Regions from separate parts of the Halomonas sp. ANAO-440 genome, predicted to be linked through region 2. Evidence: predicted binding sites of a transcription regulator. Region 2 holds the regulator's gene; each other region holds the start of a gene.

Evidence for each region. Region 2 encodes FliA, which starts transcription of late flagellar genes. Its sites were predicted from a motif close to CTAAAGTTNNNNNNNNNNCNGCCGATA; they were not measured.
Region 1: a site for FliA is predicted at 2,784-2,810, ahead of flgK (flagellar hook-associated protein FlgK). Genes of this name have one in related genera too.
Region 3: a site for FliA is predicted at 4,120-4,146, ahead of flgM (flagellar biosynthesis anti-sigma factor FlgM). Genes of this name have one in related genera too.

The regions. Positions count from the first base shown of each region.
Region 1 is NZ_JAHXBV010000002.1:417,067-424,187, reverse strand. It holds gene flgL (flagellar hook-associated protein FlgL) at 1-780, opposite strand, end outside; gene flgK (flagellar hook-associated protein FlgK) at 801-2,753, opposite strand; gene flgJ (flagellar assembly peptidoglycan hydrolase FlgJ) at 2,959-4,092, opposite strand; gene KZO25_RS02970 (flagellar basal body P-ring protein FlgI) at 4,092-5,243, opposite strand; gene KZO25_RS02965 (flagellar basal body L-ring protein FlgH) at 5,270-5,959, opposite strand; gene flgG (flagellar basal-body rod protein FlgG) at 6,010-6,792, opposite strand; gene KZO25_RS02955 (flagellar basal body rod protein FlgF) at 6,901-7,121, opposite strand, start outside.
Region 2 is NZ_JAHXBV010000024.1:43,869-50,989, reverse strand. It holds gene KZO25_RS15680 (flagellar motor protein MotB) at 1-337, opposite strand, end outside; gene KZO25_RS15675 (motility protein A) at 330-1,184, opposite strand; gene KZO25_RS15670 (EAL domain-containing protein) at 1,425-2,201, shown strand; gene KZO25_RS15665 (EAL and HDOD domain-containing protein) at 2,297-3,499, shown strand; gene KZO25_RS15660 (RNA polymerase sigma factor FliA) at 3,528-4,235, opposite strand; gene KZO25_RS15655 (flagellar protein FlhE) at 4,312-4,791, opposite strand; gene KZO25_RS15650 (hypothetical protein) at 4,788-5,369, opposite strand; gene flhF (flagellar biosynthesis protein FlhF) at 5,370-7,121, opposite strand, start outside.
Region 3 is NZ_JAHXBV010000002.1:408,167-415,287, forward strand. It holds gene KZO25_RS02910 (putative bifunctional diguanylate cyclase/phosphodiesterase) at 1-992, opposite strand, end outside; gene KZO25_RS02915 (diguanylate cyclase) at 1,335-3,305, shown strand; gene KZO25_RS02920 (flagella synthesis protein FlgN) at 3,353-3,802, opposite strand; gene flgM (flagellar biosynthesis anti-sigma factor FlgM) at 3,799-4,086, opposite strand; gene flgA (flagellar basal body P-ring formation chaperone FlgA) at 4,239-4,937, opposite strand; gene flgB (flagellar basal body rod protein FlgB) at 5,124-5,537, shown strand; gene flgC (flagellar basal body rod protein FlgC) at 5,569-5,976, shown strand; gene KZO25_RS02945 (flagellar hook assembly protein FlgD) at 5,982-6,671, shown strand; gene KZO25_RS02950 (flagellar hook protein FlgE) at 6,700-7,121, shown strand, end outside.

The DNA.
Region 1 (7,121 bases), on a different contig from region 2:
ATTAGAATCTACTGCTTGGACAACAGGAAAACCGTCTACATCAACATCAAATTGTATCGTAAAGCTCTCGCCAAATAGCTCGTTACCTGGATCTACACGGCTAGGGCCCTTGAAGCTAACCGAGCCCTGATTGCGGTCAAAACCCACCTGGGTGCCAATGCTCTCCCCACCGCTATCACGCTCGGCCCGCGCCACATAGCCAGCGCCTGAAGGTACGCTCTGGAAGATCGACTTGCCGTTATCGGCCACCGGCAGCAGGCGCGAGGCATCGATGCGCTGCTCACGAGTGTTCTCGTCGCCAATGTACTGCGTGCCCTGAACGCCTTCACCAGCGGTACGGGCAAAGGGCGGCGAATCGTCGCGGTAGCCGCCGAACAGGTAGCGGCCATTGCCGTCGGAGGCGTTGGCCTGGCCGATCAGCGTCTCGTAGATCCCGCGCAGTTCGCTTGCCACCGACTGGCGGTCCACATCGCTCAGAGTGTCGCTTGCCGCCTGCACCAGCAGTGTCTTGGCGCTGGTCACGGCATCGCTGACGCTGTTGAGGACGCTTTCCGCCTGTGACAGAGAATTGCGTGCGGAAATCCGCGCATCGGCGAACTGCTGGGTAATCGCCTTGGCCTGGGATACGCCCACGGCCCGCGACGATGCCTGGGGGTCGTCGGAGGGATTCACCACCCGGCGGCCACTGGCGATTTGCTGACCGACCTTGAGGAAGTCGCCCTGCTGACGGTTCATGGACGAGACGCTCTGCTCGAACATGGTGACGGTGCTGATACGCATCGCGCTGGACTCCCTTCGAATCAGTTACGCAGACCGAGAATGGTATCGAACACCGTTGACGCGGTATCGATCACTCGGGCATTGGCGGAATAGAACTGCTGGTAGCGAATCAGGTTGGCCGCTTCCTCATCCAGGTTGACCCCAGATTCCGACTGCTGCACCGCCTTGAGCTGGGCGGTCAGGCCTTGGCGCGCATCGAGGTTGACCTGGACGATATTCGCCTGGTTGCCGACATCGCTGACCATGCCGCCGTAGGCTTGGCTGAGCGACGACCGGCCGGCCACCAGCGCCTGGCTCTGCAGGTTTTGCAGGGCCAGGGCGTTACGGTTATCGCCGGTGCCGGAAGCGGCGATGCCCAGGCCGAGCGTAAACTCACCCTGGGTGGCATTGGGCAGTTTCACCTTGAAGCTGATCCCATCCACAGTGAGTGTCGCTCCAGCGGTCAAAGAAGCGCCACTCACCGTTCCATCGCCGTTTACGGTGCGCTCCTCGCCGTTAACAAGCACAGTGGCAGGCCTAACTTCGCCATCTCCAGCGCCGAATATCAACGTGCCATCGCTGTTCAAAGACATGGCATAATTTTCGCTACCAACAAGTCCAGTAAGCGCTTCCGTTTCAGCACGTAGCTGGCCACTGACCATGTCACCGCTGGCGGCCACGTAGCTTCCCGCGGCGATCTTGTCCAGGTCGATGATCTGCGACTCCATGTTGGCCGAGGCGCGGCGCACTGGCTGCACTTCATAGCGATTACCAATGTTTGGCGTATCGCTGAACTCGAGCGTGATACCACCAAAGGCCAGCGTATTTGTTCCAGCATCCCAATCGACCTGATCGGCTGCCAGCTGCTGGCCATTGTCCTTGCGGATGACCTGGGGTGGATCATCTGGAGCGCCGAAGCGCACTGTATAGTCCGTCGCACGCAACTGATGGATATTTGCCGCATCGAAGCTCGTATCGATGACTTCTGCACCACCGGTATTACGCGGGTAGGAGTAGGCCTGGGGCTGACCGATACTGAAGAAGTCGCCGCCCTGCTCGCCATTGAGATCCTGACCCAGACGGTGCTGCTCGTTGAAACCGGTCACCATCGATACGGCGAGCTGGCCGATCTGGTTCTGGGTCTTGTCCAGCGTCTCTGCGCGGAATGTCATCAGGCCGCCCAGGGTGCCACCCTTGATGGTGTCCTCGGGCATGGCCACCAGGTTGCCACCGGAGTCCCGATAGCCGAGCACGGTGCGCTGCGGATCGTTCGGAGCATCCATGGCTTCGAGACGATAGTGATTGGTGCCGGCCACCAGCGGCTGCCCGTTGGGCAGGCTGATGTTGTAGGACTTCCCGTCCTGGATGTTGAGCCGGACATCCATGCGCTCGCTGAGCTCATGCACCAGCTGATCGCGCTGGTTGAGCAGGCTGTTAGGCGCCTCGCCGCTGCGCGCACGGGCTAGGGCGATCTCCCGATTGAGGGTCGCCAATTGCTCGGTCGTATTGTTGATCTGGGTGACTTCGTCACTGATCTGACCGTTGATGCCCTGCTGCATGTCCTGCAGGTAGCCGTCGAAGGACCGAAACTGGGCGGTCAGCGTATTGGTTGTACCCAATACGCCCTGCCGTGCGGCGGGATCGGACGGAGCGCCGGCCAGGTCCTCGAGGGAGGAGAAGAAGTTCTGCATCAGCGGCGCCAGGCCCGCTTCCCTATCGGCCAGCAGGTTGTCGATCTGGCTGATCTGGTTCTCGTAGGTCGCAAGCGCGCTCGACGAGCTGGTCGCGGCATTGAGCTGCGAGGCCACGAACTGGTTGAACTGGCGCTGAATGTCGTTGACCTGCACGCCGCCAGCGGTAGCGCCCTGCTGGCCCAGAATCGTCAGCTCACGATTGTAGCCCGGCGTATAGACGTTGCTGATGTTGTTGCTGGTGGTATTCAGCGCATTCTGAGCGGCATTCAGGCCGCTGAGACCGATAGAGAACATGCTCATGGTGTCGTTTCCTTTCGCCAATGTCCGAAATATCGGCCTCTAGAAGAAAAACTTTAGCGCCTTTAGGCTTTGTCTGAAAAGTCGGCGAGCGAAGGCCAAACAAGGCAAAAATCGGCGAAAAGACGGAGCTTACAGGGTGTAAATGAGTACTTTGAGCCGATTTTTAACGCCGTATGGTCGAGCGCAGTCAGTTTTCGGACACAGCCTAGTAGCGCAGGAAGACCAAAGAGTCGTTGTCACCCTGGGCAACCTGCGGCCCCATGGTGTTCATGATCGAAATCAGCTTGTCGGCGTAGGCCGGGTCGGTGGCGTAGCCCCCGGCCTGCAGCGCCCTGGCCGCCTGTTCGGCACTGCCCGCCGTGGTCACTGCCGCGTAGCGAGGGTTGTTCCCGATCAGGTTGGCATAGTCGGTGAAGGCCTCCTCGAAGGAACCGTAGACACGGAAGGAGTCAACGATCCGGGTTCGGTTGCCGTTGATGTACTCGTGGGTCGTCACGTCCGTGGTGGGGCCACGCCAGCTGCTGCCGGCCTTGATGCCGAAGAGATTGTGGCTGTTGCCGCCGTCGGCCTTCGCAATCTCGTGACGCCCCCAGCCGGTTTCCAGTGCCGCCTGGGCCAGGATCAACTCCGCAGGCACGCCGGTACGCCGACTGGCTGCCTGGGCGGGTGCAGTGAGCTTGTCCATGAAGCGCGTCACATGTTCACCGCTCTGGCCACGGCTACGTGATTCGGCTGCACTGGCAGTAGGCACCGTGGCGTTACGCAGCGACTCCGTTCCCGCCGCTGCCGACGTTGCCGGCAAGGCGTCCACCGCGCTCATGAAGCCTCCGCGGGCGGTCTCCAGCTCGTCGAGGAAGCTGGCCGGCGGCGCTTCGGTCATGCTCGCCACACGGCTCTCGCTGCCTTTCTCATCCTCGATCCCATCCTCTTCGACAGGCTGCAGTGCGTCCTTGAGCACACGCGGCGTACCGCGGGGAATGCCGGCAATCAGCTCGTTGATTTCGCGATCGACTTCCTGCGCCTGGCGACCTTGTCCCACGCCCTGGCTCTGCAGTTGGGCAACGAGATGATCGGCCAGGCCAATGCCGCGGCCGGCCATGGTCTGTGCCCACTGCTGGTCGAGCATCGACTGGTAGAACTCGGTCTGCTCGCTGTCGAGCAGGCCGGTGGTCGGGGTGGCATCACGCATGCTCTTGAGCATCATCTGCAGGAAAAGCGCCTCGAACTGCTGGGCGGCGCCCTTCAGGCCGGCGGCCTCATCGTTGCGCGCCGTGTGCTTGAGTCGCTCAAGGCCCTGGACGTCGAGGGCGAACTGGCTGCTGAAGTCCTGGATGCTCATCAGATGATCTCCAGGTCGGCACGCAGCGAGCCGGATGCCTTGAGGGCTTCGAGGATCGACATCAGGTCGCTGGGCGTGGCACCCAGCGCATTCAGCGCATTGACCACGTCAACCAGGTCTGCCCCCTCGACCACGCGCAGGTAGGCATCCTGCTCCTGGACCTCGATCTCGGTGTCAGGCACCACCACGGTCTCGCCGTCGCCGAACGGCGGCGGCTGGCTGACCAGGAAGCGCGTATCGATGACGATGGAGAGGTTGCCATGAGCTACGGCGGCCCTGCGCAGGGTCACCGCACTGTTCATGACTACCGACCCGGTGCGGGCATTGAAGACCACCTTGGCCGGGGCCTCCATGGGCGTGATCCGGATATTCTCGACCTGGGCCATGAAGTTGACCCGTGAGTTCTCGTTCATGGGGCCATCCAGGGCGATGACCCGGGAGTTACGTGCCGCGGCCACTGGCCGGCCAAACTCGCCGTTGATAGCGTTGACCACACGCTGGGCGGTACCGAAGTCGGCCTGCTTGAGTTCCAGCTCCAGCAGCCCTGCCTCGGCGCCCAGGTTCAGCGGCACTTCCCGCTCCACCATGGCTCCCCCGGGGATACGCCCCCCGGCCAACTGGTTGACCTGCACGGCGGCACCGCCCGCAGCAGCGCCCATACCGCCCACCAGCAGATTGCCCTGGGCGATGGCGTAAGTATCGCCATCGGCACCCTTGAGCGGCGTCATGAGCAGGGTACCGCCACGCAGGCTACGGGCATTGCCGATGGAAGAGACATTGATGTCCAGCCGCTGGCCGGGGCGGGAAAACGGCGGCAGGTCGGCGGTTATCATGACCGCCGCCACGTTGCGCAACTGCATGTTGGTGCCCGGCGGAACGGTGATGCCGAGCTGCGACAGCATATTGGTCAGGCTCTGACCGGTGAAAGGCGCCTGCATGGTCTGATCACCGGTACCGTCGAGACCAACCACCAGGCCATAGCCCACCAGCACGTTGTCACGCACGCCGGCGAAGTTGGCGATCTCGCGTATCCGCTCGGCCTGTACTGGCAGTGCCAGCAGGCCGGCCAACAGCAGCAGCGCCAGCTTCGCCACGACGCGGTGTGCCTGCGGATGGGGGAACGTCTTGGTAAGCGTCTTGAACAGCGTCATGCCTGCGCCTCGGTATTCGGTCATCGTTAGAAGGGCGATATATTGAGGAAAAACCGCTGCAGCCAGCCCATATGCTGCGCCTCATGGATATAGCCACTACCCACGTATTCGATACGGGCATCGGCCACTGCCGTGGAGGGCACGGTATTCTGGCCGGTTATGGTGCGCGGGTTCACCACACCGGAGAAACGGATGAACTCCACACCCTGGTTGATGGCGATCTGCTTCTCGCCACGCACTCTCAGGTTGCCGTTATGCATCACCTCGAGTACCGACACGGTGATGGTTCCGGTAAAGCTGTTGTTGGCCTGGGAGCCACCTCCGCCAGCAAAGTCGCTGTTGCCCGATACGTCGAAGCCATACTTGGCCAGTTCCTCCAGGGCATCGGGTAAGCCGGCAAGATCCAGACCCATCGAGCCGTTTCGGTTTGCATTGGACTGGGAGTTCTTGCTGGCACTCACCTGCTCGTCCAGAACGATGGTAAGAATATCGCCGATCATGCGCGGACGCCGGTCCTCGAACAGCGGCTGGGACCCGCGATGCGCCTGGTAGATCGAGCCATTGGCCAGGCGAGGCGGTGGCTCGATGATGGCGATCTGCTCCTGCTCCCCGACCACCGAGGCACGGGGAACTTGAGCGCAGCCGCCCAAGGCCAATACCGCCAGGACGAGGAGGACCAGAATCAGTCTCGATTTCGAAAAACCCGCGCCTTTCATGCTTGCTCGCTTCCCATGGCAGGGAGTGGAAATCATCATGCCGTCGTCTGTCAGAGCTGGCTCAACCGGGCCAGCATTTCGTCGCTGGTCTGCACCGCACGGCTATTGATCTCGTAGGCGCGCTGGGTCTGAATCATGCTGACCATCTCCTCCACCACGTTGACGTTGGAGGTTTCCACAAAGCCCTGGAAGAGACGTCCCGCGCCGTCCATCCCGGGAACTGCCTGGTTGGCAACGCCCGAGGACGTTGTTTCCTTGTAAAGATTGCCGCCGACAGACTCCAGGCCCGTTGGATTGATGAACGTTGTCAGGGTTATCTGACCAATATCTTGGGACTGGGCCACGCCCGGCTGAGTGATGGAAACCGTGCCATCTTCGCCAACCGTCACCGACAGGGCCGTCTCCGGTATGAAGATGGCAGGTTCTAGGGGATAACCGTTGGCGGTGACCATCTGGCCATTTTCATCGATCTGAAAGCTGCCATCACGGGTAAAGGAGGAGGTGCCGTCCGGCATCTGGATCTCGAAGAAGCCGTTACCGTTGATGGCCAGATCTCGGGAGTTCTCGGTACGTTCCAGATTGCCTTGTGTGTGCAGCCGCTCGGTGGCAACTGGTCGCACGCCGGTCCCCACCTGCATGCCGGAAGGCAGTCGGTTCAGCGCGTCATTCTGGGCACCTGGCTGGCGCATGTTCTGGTAGAGCAGGTCCTCGAAAACAGCACGTGAGCGCTTGAAACCATTGGTGCTGACGTTGGCCAGATTGTTGGAGATGACGTCCAGCTTGACCTGTTGCGATTCCAGGCCCGTCTTGGCCGTCCAAAGTGACTTGATCATATTCGTTTCCTCGGGCACCACTCAAAAAGTGCCTAGCTGTCAGACCATGAGCCCTGAATAGAGCCTTCAGCCCAATATAGAGAGCCTTCAACCCAATATAGAGAGCCTTCAGCCCTGTATGGAAAGCAGGTTATTGGCCCGCTGGGCATTTTCATCAGCGGTGCTGATCACTTTCATCTGCATTTCATAGCGTCGCGCCACGTCGATCATCGACACCATGGCATCAATGGCCCCGACGTTGCTGCCTTCGAGCACGCCGGTCGCCACGCGGGCCTCTTCGTCTGCGGCCAGCTGTGCCACATTGCCTTGTACATCCGGCAGCGGGCGAA
Region 2 (7,121 bases):
CATCGATGCGCAGCGTGATGCCCTGCTGCCCCTCTGCCATGCTGACGCCCTCGATATCGAGTCCGGAGAATTGCGGCTGCAGGCCATCATGGCGCGGCTTGAGCCCGGAGCCTGCCACCATGCGAGCCGCCGCTTCGGCCTGGGGGGTGATGAATGCAGCGCTATCGCCGCCATGCCGGCTGCCCTGGATGGCCAGGCCGTTCCCTGCCAGCGAGAGCAGCAAGACAAACAGGGTGATGAGCAGCGTAAGGACATCGAGATAGCTCATCAGCCAGCCATCGCTATCGCCCTCTACCGTCGGCGGGGCGAGCATGTCACGCATACTGCGATCAAGCATTCTGCCCCTTCCCTGCCGAGGGCCCCTTTCCTTTTCCGGTCCCCTCGCCCTCTCCACGCGTACGATCGGAGACAACGGGGTCGCGAATCTCGTCATGATAATTCGCAACGAAGGAGTTGAGCGTCTCTTCAATGAAGGAGGGCAGGCGCCGCTTGGTGATCAACGAGATGCCCTCGAAGACCATGTTCATGGCGATGAGACGCTCTTCTGTGCGTCGCTCCAGCTTCACAGCAATAGGCTTGAAGACGAGGTTGGCCAGCAGGATGCCGTAAAAGGTCGTGAGCAGGGCGATGGCCATGCGAGGGCCGATGACGTGGAGATCGCCGGCCTCCATGACCTCCAGCATGTTCACCAGCCCCACCAAGGTGCCGATCATGCCGAAGGCCGGTGCGTAAGTGGCCATTGTGCGGAATATCTGCGCCTCGGCATGCTCGCGCGCCTTGAGTCGGGCGATGCGCCAGCGCAGCAGATCGAAGATTTCGTCTTCCTTGGTGTTGGCTATCACCAGTTGGATGCCGGTACGCAGGAAGGGGTTGCGCGCCTTCTCCAGCGCCTCCTCCACGGCTCGGACATCCCCCTTGAACCACAGCCGCGAGATATCCACCAGCTCCTTGATGTCATCTCGCATGTAGGTGTTCTCGCGCCGAAACACCAGCCCCACCAGACGAACCACCCGAACGACCTCCTTCAGCGGATAGCTGATGAAGGTGGCCGCCATGGTGCCGGCCAATACGATGGCAAGCCCGGGAAGGTTAAGAAAACTCTGTGGCGACTCGGCGGTGAAGAAGAGTACGCTGACCAGCAGAATGACGCTGGCGAACATACCGATGATGGTTGAAGGATTCATGCAGGCTCCTGATAGGGGCTTCGAGTCTAGGGCATCAATCGGCGGGATAGGCCGAAACTTGAGGTGCGAGCTGCCGAGAAGCGAGCCGCACATGATCTATGTCAAGCAATTCGCTGACCCTCCAAAGTATGCAGCGTTCAGCATGGGCAGATACGGGACTCAAGTTTCGGCCGTGTCTGCCGATGTAACAGGTAACGGGGAATCCGGTCCCCACAGCCGACAGAGACGATGGGAGTCTCCATGCATCAATGCGCCGAAAAGGATGGACGCTGCGTCATCTGCGACGGACCGCTTCCGTTCGAATTCACCATGGCCTTCCAGCCGATCGTGGACCTTGCCAGCGCCCGCGTCACCACCCATGAAGCCCTGGTGCGCGGCCCAGCGGGCGAGTCAGCCTACAGCATCCTGTCCCAGGTCACGCCCGAGCTGCTCTACCGCTTCGACCAGGCTTGCCGCGTCAGGGCCATCGAGATCGCCAGCCAACTGGGCATGAGCGAGGACCTGTCGATCAATTTCCTGCCCAATGCCGTCTATGAACCTTCCGCCTGTATCCAGGCGACCCTGGCCATCGCTGCCAAGGTGGGCTGGCCGACCGACCGGCTGGTCTTTGAAATCACCGAGACCGAGAAGGTCCGCAGCCAGGAGCATCTCCGTGGCATCATCGAGGCCTACCGCAGCATGGGGTTTGCCACCGCCCTCGATGACTTCGGCAATGGCTTCGCCAACCTGGACCTGCTCACCGACCTTCGCCCGGACCGACTCAAGATCGATCGTGTCCTGGTGGATGGCTGCGACAGCGACCCACGCCGGCAGGCCATCCTGCGCGCTATCGTCGGGCTTGGCAGTGAGCTGGGCATCTCTCTCATCGCCGAGGGCGTGGAAACCCGTGAAGAGGCGCTGTGGCTGGGGCGCAACGGATTGACGCATCAACAAGGCTTCTACTATGCCCGCCCCAGCCTGGCGAGCCTGGTTACCGGCCTGGAGCCCCGGCTTCACACCCTGAGACAGGAACTGTAGCTGGGTGGCAAGACCCTCAATCGATCGAATACGCGCAGAAGTCGCATCATGACAAAGTCTTGAGTGAGATCTCACTCAGCAGGGAGCCCAGCAACATGCCAGAGCAAGCGGATTTCAATCCTTGCACCATTGCACTTCATCCGATTCACGACACGGAGCACGCTCATGTGGCGGACCGCCTGGTCTATCGGCAAAGTGGAATGAACGAATCCGATGACACGATGGCCGACACTGCCCGGGCACTGTCCAGCGCAGTTTATGAACTCGGTGATGCCGGCCTTCTGGCTGAGCGAACGCTCTTCGTCGATCTGCCGATGGCATGGCTCGCCAGCCCGGAGCTGCTTCCTACCCCGGCACCGCGCATGGCCATCGGCATCGCCGATATGCCGGAGGTGGACGAGAAGCTTCTCGACCGCCTGGACGACATGCGGGAACGGGGTTATCGCATCGTCCTGCCCGCCAGCCTGGTGATGCAGTATCTCGAGGCGCTACTCCCCAGAACCGACATCATTCTGGTGACGACTCCCCATGACATCGATGCCAAGACTCTCGAACGCCTCCCCGCCCGCAACATCAAGCTGCTGGTGGAAAACATCGATGACCGTGAAGAGCTCGAACGCTATCGCGAGATCGGCTGCGCTTACTTTAACGGGCACTATCTGGCGCGCCCCAGCTTCATCGCCTCCCCTCCCCGGGGGAGACACGGTAACCGCGCAGCACAGATACGATTGATTCGGGCGCTCTACGAGGAAGACAGTGACATTCATCGTCTTCAGGAACTCGTGGTACAGATACCTCACCTTCATGTGGCAGTACTTAGGCGGGCCAACTCGAACTACTACAACCGTGGCGGAAAGGAGATCGATCTGTATCGGGCGATGCAGGTGCTCGGCCTGATCGAGCTAAGGCGGCTCATTCTTACACTGACCCTCGCCAGCCTCCAGCCGTCGTCCAGGATCATCCTGCGCATGGCGCTGATCCGAGCATTCATGTGCCGCAACCTGTCGGCCCCTTTCCCCATCCTGGATGCAGAAGACGCCTTTACCACCGGCCTCTTTTCGATGATGGATGCCCTGCTCGAGGAAGATCGCGACACCTTGCTCGCGCAGCTACCGCTCAACCCTCACATCCTGGCTGCACTAAAGGAGCGTGCAGGCCCCCTGGGGGCGGTACTGACGCTCTGCGAGAATCATGAGCGCCAGGTGGAGGAATCCATCAACGACATCCCGGCTGACCAGTTGCACAGTTGCTACATGGATGCCTTGGCCAGCGCACGCGCCTTGATGAACAATCTGTAGAGCCATGCCTCGATCGACAACGGGCCGGCTACTCTTCCTGTTCGCCCAGCCGGCTGCGAAGCCGGCTGACTGCCTGGCTGTGGAGCTGGCAGACCCGTGACTCGGTCACGCCCATGACGACACCAATCTCCTTGAGGTTCAGCTCTTCCTGGTAGTAGAGCGCCATCAACAGCTTTTCCCGCTCCGGTAACGCCTCGATACCCTCCACCAGCTGCTGTCGCTTCTGCTGATCAATCAATTGCTTGTAAGGCGTATCCGCCGTGGCGTCTGCAACACCGGGCTCAACGCCCTCCGCCAGCAACGCCTCGAACGGCAGCAAATGCCCGCTGTTGGTATCGTTCAACAATTGGCGATACGTCGCCAGATCCATGTCCAGCTCAGCGGCAATCTCTGTCTCTTCGGCATGTCGCCCGAGCTGCTGCTCCAGCCGCCTGACGACCTCATCGACCGCTCTGGCATTGCGTCTCACGCTGCGGGGCAGCCAGTCCCGGCTTCTGAGCTCATCCAGCATGGCGCCACGAATGCGTTGGCTGGCAAAGGTGGCGAAGCTTGCTCCCTGGGAGGAGTCGAAACGCCCCATGGCTTCAAGCAGCCCGACCGTGCCCGCCTGGATCAGGTCATCCAGCTCGATGCTCGCCGGTAGACGCACCTGAAGGGAGAGCGCCTGTCGCCTGACCAGCGGAAGATACTCCGCCAGCATGTCCCCCTGATCTATCTTGCCTCGTGCTGTGTACATACGCTTGCTCTCGTGGCTGCCAGCCCATTTCAAAGGGTGCTGATTCACTCAACAGGTTTCGCTTGCTTCAGTACCGTTAACTGTCACAACGCCCGCTACCCCGCCGACTGCCGTCATATGAACCCGCTGCGGCACGCTCCTGTTCATGGTGGTTCACGATGACCTGCAGCCCCTGCAACGTCATGGCTCGCTGTCCGCGCTCCCGCAGCGCAAACTGGAAGTAGAGCGCCGAGTCCGCCGGTATGCCTGCGAATGCTTCGGTGTGTCCCCGCGGCCCTGCCAACGTGACACAGCCACCCGCGTGACATAGCCGGGCATTCACCTCGGCGCCGGACGAGGTCTGGAACTGCCAGCTCACCCGCCCCATGACCTGATTCCGGGCCAGTTCGGCCGTAGGCGGCACCATATCCGCAGACTGGACCTGCCGGTCCGACATGACCACCTGCACTGCCGGGGCACTGGCCACCCAACTGCCCGATGCCTGTGCCAGGCTGGCAATGAGTGTGCCTCCCAGCCCCAGCAACAGTTTCGCCCACGACTGCTGTATTAGCTTCATCTTGCCAATACCAGCAGCTCGATACCAAGATAGCTTGCCGCGGCATGACGCAGATTACTCAGCAGCCCCTGTCGTCCAACGCTCGGCGGATGGACCAGCAGCATGCGCTGCGGCCCACCACGCTCGGCTACCTGCTTCAACACGCGATAGGCGCGACGGAATGCCTCCGGATCTGCATCGACCCAGAGCGCCCAACGCGCCTGCTCGCCGGCAAGCACCGGCAGATGCGGGCTGCCTGCAGGCAGTGCCACCACCCGCCATGCCCGGGGATTGCCTACCCAGTCACGACCCTCGTTGGCCCAGGCCTCGAACAGCTCTGTGACCTTACCGGTATGATGCGCGCCGGTGCCGGGAAGCCCCAATACCATCAGAGTCGTGTCCGATTCCAAACGGCGCCTCGGGCGCTGCGCCGAGGCCTGTGCAGAGGACGTGGGAGCCGAGCCGACATGGCCAGCTGGAGCGGCGCCTCCTCCCAGTGATACCAGCATCGCAGCAACGTGATCGGGGCACGCTTCCTGGGGAGCTCTTGGCGTCATGTTCGACCACTTGCGTAGCCCGGCGGCCTGATCCATACCCATCTAGCCTGACTCCCTTTCACCGAGACCCAGATGCCGAATGGCATCACGTACCATGAACAGTTGCATGAGGGATTCCAGCAGCGCCACGTCACGGCGACGCTGCCGCCCTCCAGACAGGCCCAACAGTTCGGCGCGCAGGTCCATGGCCGCTTCGTCTTCGGCCAGGTCCAGATGCGCCGCAACTGTCGCCAGACCACTTGCCATCAGCAGACGCACATCGGGCCTCACCTCCCCCAGTTCCGAAGGGGCCAGCCGCTGCCAGGCCCGCCGCGTCAACTGCGGCAGCGCATCGCCCTGAAGCTGCGCCACCAGCAACGATTGCGGATCACGCCCCAGCCGTGACGGCGTCACCCAGTAGCGCTTGGCCAGGACGCGCCCGCTCTCCGTATCACGCACGTCGCCAAGCCAGGCTCGCACCGAGACCGCTTGCACGCCCTTCCCTGCCTTGAGAGCCACTGCCACCGGCAGGCTCGAGAGGGCGAGGCGCCCCGGCGCCCCACGGAAGCGACAGGCCACATCCCCCAGCGGCTCGGCCAGCTCACCCAGCGTCGACAGTGACAGACGCTCGCCGGCATGCTCGACGCGCTGGCTGCCACGCACCTGGCTGCACCAGGTGATGGCCTTCTCCTCCAGCCAGTCAGCCGCTTCGCCATCGGGCAAACCCTGTAGCAGATGCACGCTGACCGCCAAGCGTTGCAATGCATCCTCCAGTCGCGACTGTTGCCCAGCTACCTGGCGGTGCTGAAGCAGTGGCAACGCCAACCAGCCCCCCTCCGGGTCGATGGCGATATCCGGCATGGACCAGCGCTCGCCCTTGACTCGCCGACGCTCGCTCCACAGCATGCCCAGCGCCTGCTCGGGCTCCGGGTAAGAGGACAGCAGTGACTCCAGCCGACGCTGCTGGACGACTGCCGGCAGGCCGAGCAGATCCCAGACCGCTTCCAATTGCTGGAATCCCGTCAGCCGTTGCCGCAGGGCCAGCAGCGTACTGGAGAGGCGGCGCCCCTGCCCCAGCAGGCTGGGGGAGCGCGCCGGCGCTTCCACGGCGCCCTGACGGGGCGTGGATTGCGCCATGGCAACGCGGGCCTCCAGGGCGCGGTCAACCAGTGCCGGCACGTCGGCCACGGACATATCCTCCGGCACGCGCTGGCCATGGGAGACGAACAGCAGGCGCAGGCCATGGCGCATCACGATATCCAGCACCGGCGCCAGGCGCCCGGCTTCATCCTGCTTGGTAATGATGCAGTCGCTGAGTTCAGCACCCGCCGCTTGTGCCGCCTGGCGATAGCGGATCACCACCTCTTCCAGTGTCTCGGGCTGACTGGCCGCATTGAGCAGCAGCACCAGTCTCACCGGGGCATCGCCACCACGCAGGTGTGCCACCTGCTCAATGACACGATGGTCACGCTGGCTCATGCCAACCGTATCGATGATGACCCAAGACTTGCCGCGCATGCGCTCGAGCAGGTCAGAGACCGGCTGGTCGGCATTCAGTGCATACATGGGGACATCGAGCAGCCGCGAATAGATTCGCAACTGCTCGTGGGCGCCGATACGAAAGCTGTCGGTGGTCACCAGGGCGACCGGGCGGGTACCGTGACGCATGACGTAGCGAGCGGCCAGCTTGGCAGTGGTAGTGGTCTTGCCAATGCCTGTCGGTCCGATCAGGGCCACGATGCCGGCACGATCCAGGAAAGCGTCCTCGTCGTCGAGGCCCTCCAGACGGTTGACCAACTGGCGGTGCAGCCAGCT
Region 3 (7,121 bases), on a different contig from region 2:
ATGGCTTCGCTCAGCCGGCTCTCGAGACGATGTTTTTCCTTCAACTTGGCCGTCAGGCGATGATCGACGAAGGCCAGGCGTCCCGGTCCCTTCTTTCGCGCCGTATACATGGCGCTGCGTGCCGCGGTGATCAGCGCTTCCTCATCCTGGGCGTCGCTCGGGTAAAGGGCGATGCCGATGGAAGCCGTCAGCAGCAGATAGCGACTCCCGGAGAGAAAAGGCGGCTCCAGCGCCTCCTGTAGCCGCTCTGTCACCACCTGGGCGGCTTCCGCCGTGCCATCCTTTTCCAGCAAGACGATGAACTGGTCGCCACCCAGCCTGGCCAGGGTGTCACGGCTGCGCAGGGCTTTCTGCAGTCGCTGGGCCAGCTCGCCCAGCAGTCGGTCCCCTTCCACGTGTCCGACGGCATCATTGATCGCCTTGAACCGATCGATATCGATGAACAGTACGGCAAGCCCGTTCTCGGCACGCTCCGCCTGGGCCAGGGCGTGATTGAGGCGGTCACGCAGCAGCAGCCAGTTGGGGAGTCCGGTCATCGGGTCGACATGGACCCAGTGTCTGTCACCTAGCTGTTTTCCACTGGGGGTGGCGAGGCTGACGAAGGTGCGCAGATAGTGATGCGGCTGCTGCTGTGCATCGAGCAGGGCATCGACGGTCATCAGGACAGGCATCGACTCACCGTCGTCACGGCGGCACAGGACTTCCTGTTGCCAGGAAGAGGGCTCATCGACATTCGCGCCTGGCTCGGCTCCAATCGTCGATGGTGTCCTCAGGGAAACGAAGAAGTGTTCGACTGGCCAGCCTGCGACCTCGCTGCACTCACAGCCGGCAATGCGGCAGAAGGCCTCATTGGCCATGACGATGAGGCCTGCGGCATCTGTCAGGACCATGCCGGTCTGACCCTGCTCGAACGCGCTCTGGATGAGCCGTGCGGGATGTCGGGCCAGTGAGCTGACCCTGTCGCCGGGTGGGTGTTTGCCGTGATGACTCATCGATTCGCCGAATTAGCCCCTGCTGTTTTCGGTTGAAACGTCGAGGTGAGATTCGACGCTGCCATGAGAGATTATCGTCATAAACGGTCCAGACTTTAGCGCTGCGCAAGGTTAAATTCGGGTCTGCCCTCAAAAGCCAATCATGATTGGCTTTTGACGCCTGAGCGGGTCTCAAGTTCGGAGACCGGGCGCCGATACAAGAATAAATATGTCGACCCTTTAGGCAGCTGGGTCGCCAAGGGTGGTTTCAGGCTTAGCGTCGTGCGTAGTGGGTGGGTCGCTTGGCTCCCAATTTTATCGTCAAAGGGGACCGCGTTGCGCATATCGGTTCGGATGGAAGCAATGACTCGATTCCTCTGCTCTCTGCAGGGGCGACTGCTTGCCGGCCTTGCTGCGACGTGGCTGGTGATTGTGGGCATTCTCTTGATGCTGGCCTGGCAGTATGGCAAGGCGCTGGTGGATGAGGTCAATCTCGATCACCTGCGTGACGACTCGCGCCTGATTGCCGATGGCCTGACCGAGAAGGTCAATCGTCGCCTGAATGCCCTGGCGCGACTGGCGCCGAATCTGCAGGGAATGAGCCCGGATGAACTGGGTGATGCCCTTGAGCACAACCAGTCCCTGCTGGAATGGTTCGAGGGCATCATGGTAACCGGTCCGGACGGCGTCGTGCTTGCCGACTGGCCAGTGGTGGAGGGGCGTGTCGGTCTTGATACGTCGGAAACCGAATATTTTCGCTTGTTGAGTCACTCCCCTTGGCCCTATGTCAGCAAGCCCTTCGTGGGTCGAGCCAGCGGTGACAACCTGGTGCTGATGCTGGTACCGCGGCTCGATGAGCAGGGGGCTTTCAGCGGAGTCGTCGGAGGGATGGTCAACCTGACAGAGGGTGGGCTGTTCCGATGGCTCGAGCGAAGCTGGCTGGGAGAAGAGGGGCGCGTCTCCGTGTTGTCGGCATCGGGCGAAGTCTTGTTTCATCCTGGGCGGACGAGCAGGCAGGCGTTCAATGGTTTGCCGTCACTCGACCTGGCTTTGGAGGGCTGGGAGGGGGAAACCGTTGCCCGCGGGATCAATGGCGAGTCGACGCTGATGTCCTATCGCCAGATCAGGCCGGCGAACTGGGTGGTCAAGGTATCGTTGCCCCGGTCGCAGGTTCGTGCGCCGCTGGGAGACTATCTCGTTACCCTTTGGTGGGCCTGGCTGGTATTGGCGGTAGTCTTGATGTTCAGCATGAGTTGGCTGGTCAGGCGCATGCTCAAGCCGCTGCACCGCCTCGAGCAGCAGATCGCTCAGGTAGGGGCGGGGGAGCGTCGCTACCTGGCGCTCTCCACCAGCATGGAAGAGTTGAGGCAGGTAGCCAGCAGTTTCAACCGTCTGGAGCATGAGCGCCTCTCGGCGCTGGAGCACCTGCGGGATCGGCAGGCCTTTCTCGATGCCGTGCTGGGGTCAACGCCGATAGGCATGTTCGTGGCTGACCTCAAGGGTCACCTGAACTACATGAACCCGGCGCTGCTGGAGCTGCTGGGACTCGATGCGTCGTGTACCCCCGAGGAGTGGTGGGGCCGAATTCATCCGGATGACCGCCAGGGAACCCAGGATATGTGGCGTCACTCCCTGTCGACCGGCAACGACTTCATGCGTCAGCTCCGCTTTCATCATCAGGAAGGTGTCACCCTGTGGGTGGAAGTGCATGCAAGCCAGGTGAAGGGCAGCGATCAGCCCCTCGGGTTCGTGGGTATGGTGAAGGACATTACCGAGCGTCGCCAGCAGGAGGCGTTGCAGCGATGGGAGGCTGAACACGACCCGCTGACGGGACTGCTCAATCGCCGCGGTTTCGAGCGGCGCCTGGAGGAGGCGCTGGCGGAATACGCCAAGACCGGTACCCCGTCGGTGCTGATCCTCTTCGATCTGGACCACTTCAAGCCCATCAACGACGAAGGCGGGCATGCCCTGGGCGACGAAATGCTTCGTCGTATCGCCCAGGTGGTGGCTTGGGAGGTTCGCCGTAGCGACCACGTTGCCCGCCAGGGTGGAGACGAGTTCGCCGTGCTGCTGCCCAGCTGTACCCTGAAGCAGGCCGAGGAGATTGCGGAATCCCTGCGGCGTGTGGTTTCCGAGGTTACTGTGGTGAATGAGAGTAGGGTCTACAGCATTACACTTAGCATGGGGGTGACTGCGTTCCAGGAGGGGGATGATGCCGTCGAGACCGTGCTGGCCCGAGCCGATGCCGCCAGCTACAAGGCCAAGGCCAATGGCCGCAACGCCGTGGTCATGGCGGATCCCGACGACGGCAGCCTTATCGACTCTCTATGGTAAGAGGGTGGGCCGACTTGCTGTGGTAAACGCTTGCGGGTGGTGATGGGTCAAACCGACGTGTTGAAGCGTCCCGGCTGCGCCCTTACTCGACCGCTGGCGCCATAGGTCGTCTTCTCGGCGGCCTCGTGAATGAACTCGAGGAGGCGCTTGTTCTGGCCCATGCGCAGGCCAACAAGCTGGCCGTTCATCGTGTTGAGCCGATGGGCCTTCTGCGTTCGCTCCATGGTGCTTTCCCATGACTCCAGGCAGCCGGCATCTTCGGCGGCCTGTCGGGCACCAGCGGCGCCCTCGGCATAGCCCAGGCGCTGCTGAACGTTACGGCGCAAGGTCTCTGTGGCTTCCAGTTGCTGCAGTCGCTGCTGCTTGAGTTCGGCAACCTCGGCGAGCTGGCGCCCGTCGATATCGGCGGCGGCAAGCAGCTCGCGCTCCTGCTCAAGCAGTTCGATCACGCCATCAAGGCGCTGCTGCTGCTCGCGGAGAAGCTTGGTCAGGCTCATTCGTCACCATTACCTGCAGTCGGTTCCAGCGACTCGATCAACCCGTCGGCGATCCGGTCGGCGCGAATTTCCAGGCGGCCTTCCCGAATGGCCTCGCGAATCTCCTCGACCCTGACGGTGTCGATGTCGCGGGAGCTGTCGGCGGCATTCTGCCGCAGGTGCGTGGTGGCCGCCGGGCCGGCATCCTGCTGGCTGGACTGACTGGGACCCTTGACCGGCTGCGCTTCCTCGCGGGGCGTCGTCGGTGTCGGACGAGTCAGGGGGTTCTGGCTGTTGATCTTCACTATATTGGCCTCGTGACCGGTGCTTTTACACGCTATCGGCTGCTCCGGAGAAAACTTTAGGCAATGATATAGCGAACACGCGCGAGGCGCATCCGCAGGTTAGTGTAGCAAGCCAGCGTCGAGAGTGTCGGCATGGCATGCCGAAGCACCGCTCAGAAATCGACGATCACCATTCCTTCTCCTGCCACTCGTCCAGTGACGACCTCGCGAGAGTCGAAACGTATCCGGATGCGGTCACCCAGCCCGCCGGGCTCGAGCGCCTGCCCCTCGCGGGAGACTCGAAACCCCGTGCCCCGGGCTTCGACCACGACGCGCTGATTGCGTTCCACCAGCGGCAAGGAGCGGAACTGGTGGGCTTGCAGCGGTTGCCCGGCGCGCAGCGTGCGAGTCGCCACCTGGCCGATGATCTGCTCCGCATCGAGCAGGGCATTGTTGGGAAGCTCCGCCAGGTTGCCTTGTCGCTGTTCCAGGTGCTCCGGGCGAACCGTATCGCCAGCGTTGAGCGTGGCTGCCAGGACCGGGTACTCGCCGAGAACGCCGATTTCAGCCTGCATGTAGCGCACCTGGCGCCCATCGCTGCCGCAGCGCACACCTACCGACACACGCCCGAGAGGCAGTTCGCCTTCCCGGGTCAGGAAGGGTTGGGGTGCAATGCACTCCGGCAACCGGGCCGAAGGAGGCCGCAGCTCGATGATGATCTCCTCGCCAAGGGGCTGTGCCTCGCTGTACAGGAAGCCATGTACGGCCTGGAGCAGGGCGTCGTCGTCGGCCTTGGCGATGCCGGGAAGTAGCGTCAGGCTGGCGAGGATCGGCCACAAAGTGAACAGGAGCTTGAAGGGGTGACGCTGCATGGCATTTGGCCGAGGTTGGTGATGGTGCCAGTGAATTCTAGCGTCCCGCGATTTCATGAAACAGCGGAAATGAATGCGGAAAACCGGTCTGTTCTTGCCATTGGTGTGACACCACTCTGGCTATTCTTCACTCTCAACAAGTTCCGCACACTGTTCATATTGAGTTTCGACCACGGGAGCGCCGGCATGATCGATAAGCTCGAGGCCGCCTTTAACTACCACCAGCAGGCGCTGGGCTTGCGCCAGGAGCGCCACAAAGTGCTGGCCAGCAATATCGCCAACGCCGATACGCCGAATTACAAGGCGCGGGACATGGATTTTTCCGGCGAACTCAAGAAGGCGGTCGAGCATGGTCGCTCATCTGGTGGCGGTTTGTCACTGGCAAGAACGTCTGCGGGGCATCTGGGCGGGCAGGGCTTCGCACCGCCTAGCCAGAACTTGCTGTATCGCGTACCGGACCAGCCGAGCCTGGACGGGAACACGGTGGATATGGACCGTGAGCGTACCCAGTTCGCCGACAATGCGGTGCGCTACCAGGCGGCGTTGACCATCCTCAACAGCCGTATCCAGGGCCTGAAGAGCGCCATGCAGCCGGAGTAAGCAGCCGGAACAACCAGAGAGAGATCGTTCCATGTCGATGTTTTCCGTTTTCGATATCGCCGGCTCGGCCATGAGCGCCCAGTCGCAGCGCATGAACGTCACGGCCAGCAACCTGGCCAATGCCGACAGCGTGGCGGGGCCGGATGGTGAAGCCTATCGCGCCAAGCAGGTGCTGTTCGAGTCGCGCCACCAGGGCGCCCATGGCATCGGTGGCGTGGGCGTGCGCAGCGTGGTGGAAGATACCTCGCCCATGCGCATGGAGTACCGCCCCGAGCACCCGCTGGCCAATGACGATGGCTACGTGACCATGCCCAACGTCGAGCCGGTACACGAGATGGTCAACATGATCTCGGCTTCCCGCTCCTACCAGGCCAACGTCGAAGTCATGAACACGAGCAAGCAGATGATGCTCAAGACACTCACTCTAGGGGAGGGCTGATCATGATGGGTGGAATTGATCCTACGGCACTGGCCACTATCAACGGTGGTGGGGCCAAGCTGAATCAGAGTCAGTCAGATGAGCTGAGGGAGAGCTTTCTCATGCTGCTGACCACCCAGCTACAGAACCAGGATCCGCTCAATCCCCTGGAAAACCATGAGATGACCTCGCAGATTGCCCAGATCAATACGGTTAGCGGCATCGAGCAGCTTAACCAGACGCTGCAGGGCATTACAGCACAAATGGACGCCAATCAGGCCATGCAGGCGACTCACCTGATTGGGCAGGGCGTCCTGGTGAAAGGTGATCGCGTGCTGCTCGAACAGACGGAAGAGGGCCATGCCCACACCACGCCATTCGGGATCGAGCTGCTCAAGCCAGCCGACAATGTGCGGGTGACGATTACCAACGCGAGTGGCCAGGTAGTCAATCGCTACGACATTGGCTCTGTTAAGGCCGGCGTCGAGTCGTTTCAGTGGAACGGCAAGACATCAGAAGGCGATAGTGCAGCTCCCGGTTCCTATCGCGTAAGGCTGGAAGCCACCGATGCCGATGGCGATGCGGTCAGCGCCCAGGCGCTGAACTACGCCATGGTGGGCGGCGTCACGCCCAAGGATAGTAACGGTAACGTGCGCCTGGACCTAGGCGCCGTCTATGGCCAAGTCGGCCTTAACGAAATCAAGCAGATTCTGTAATCGCGCAGCAAGGAACGAGGATAATACAATGAGCTTTTCACAAGCACTTAGCGGGCTGGCCTCCCAGTCCGAAAATCTCAAGGTCATCAGCAACAATATTGCCAACTCCCAGACGGTGGGCTTCAAGACCAGCGGCGTGGCCTTTGCCGATGTCTTTGCCGGCGCCAATAGCCGGGTGGGTCTGGGGACACGTGTCGCTGCCGTGACGCAGAACTTCGAGTCGGGCGATCTGGAAAATACCGGCCGCAATCTGGACCTGGCCATCGCCGGCCAAGGTTTCTACCGCATGGAGCAGCCTAGCGGTGAGGTTGTATTCTCCCGCAATGGGCAGTTTAGCCAGAATGCGGATGGTTTTCTGGTGAATGCGAGCGGCCAGCGTCTTACCGGCTTTGGGTTAAGCGATCCCAATGATGCGTTCTCTGAAGTGATTGCAGGGGGTGCCCCACAAGC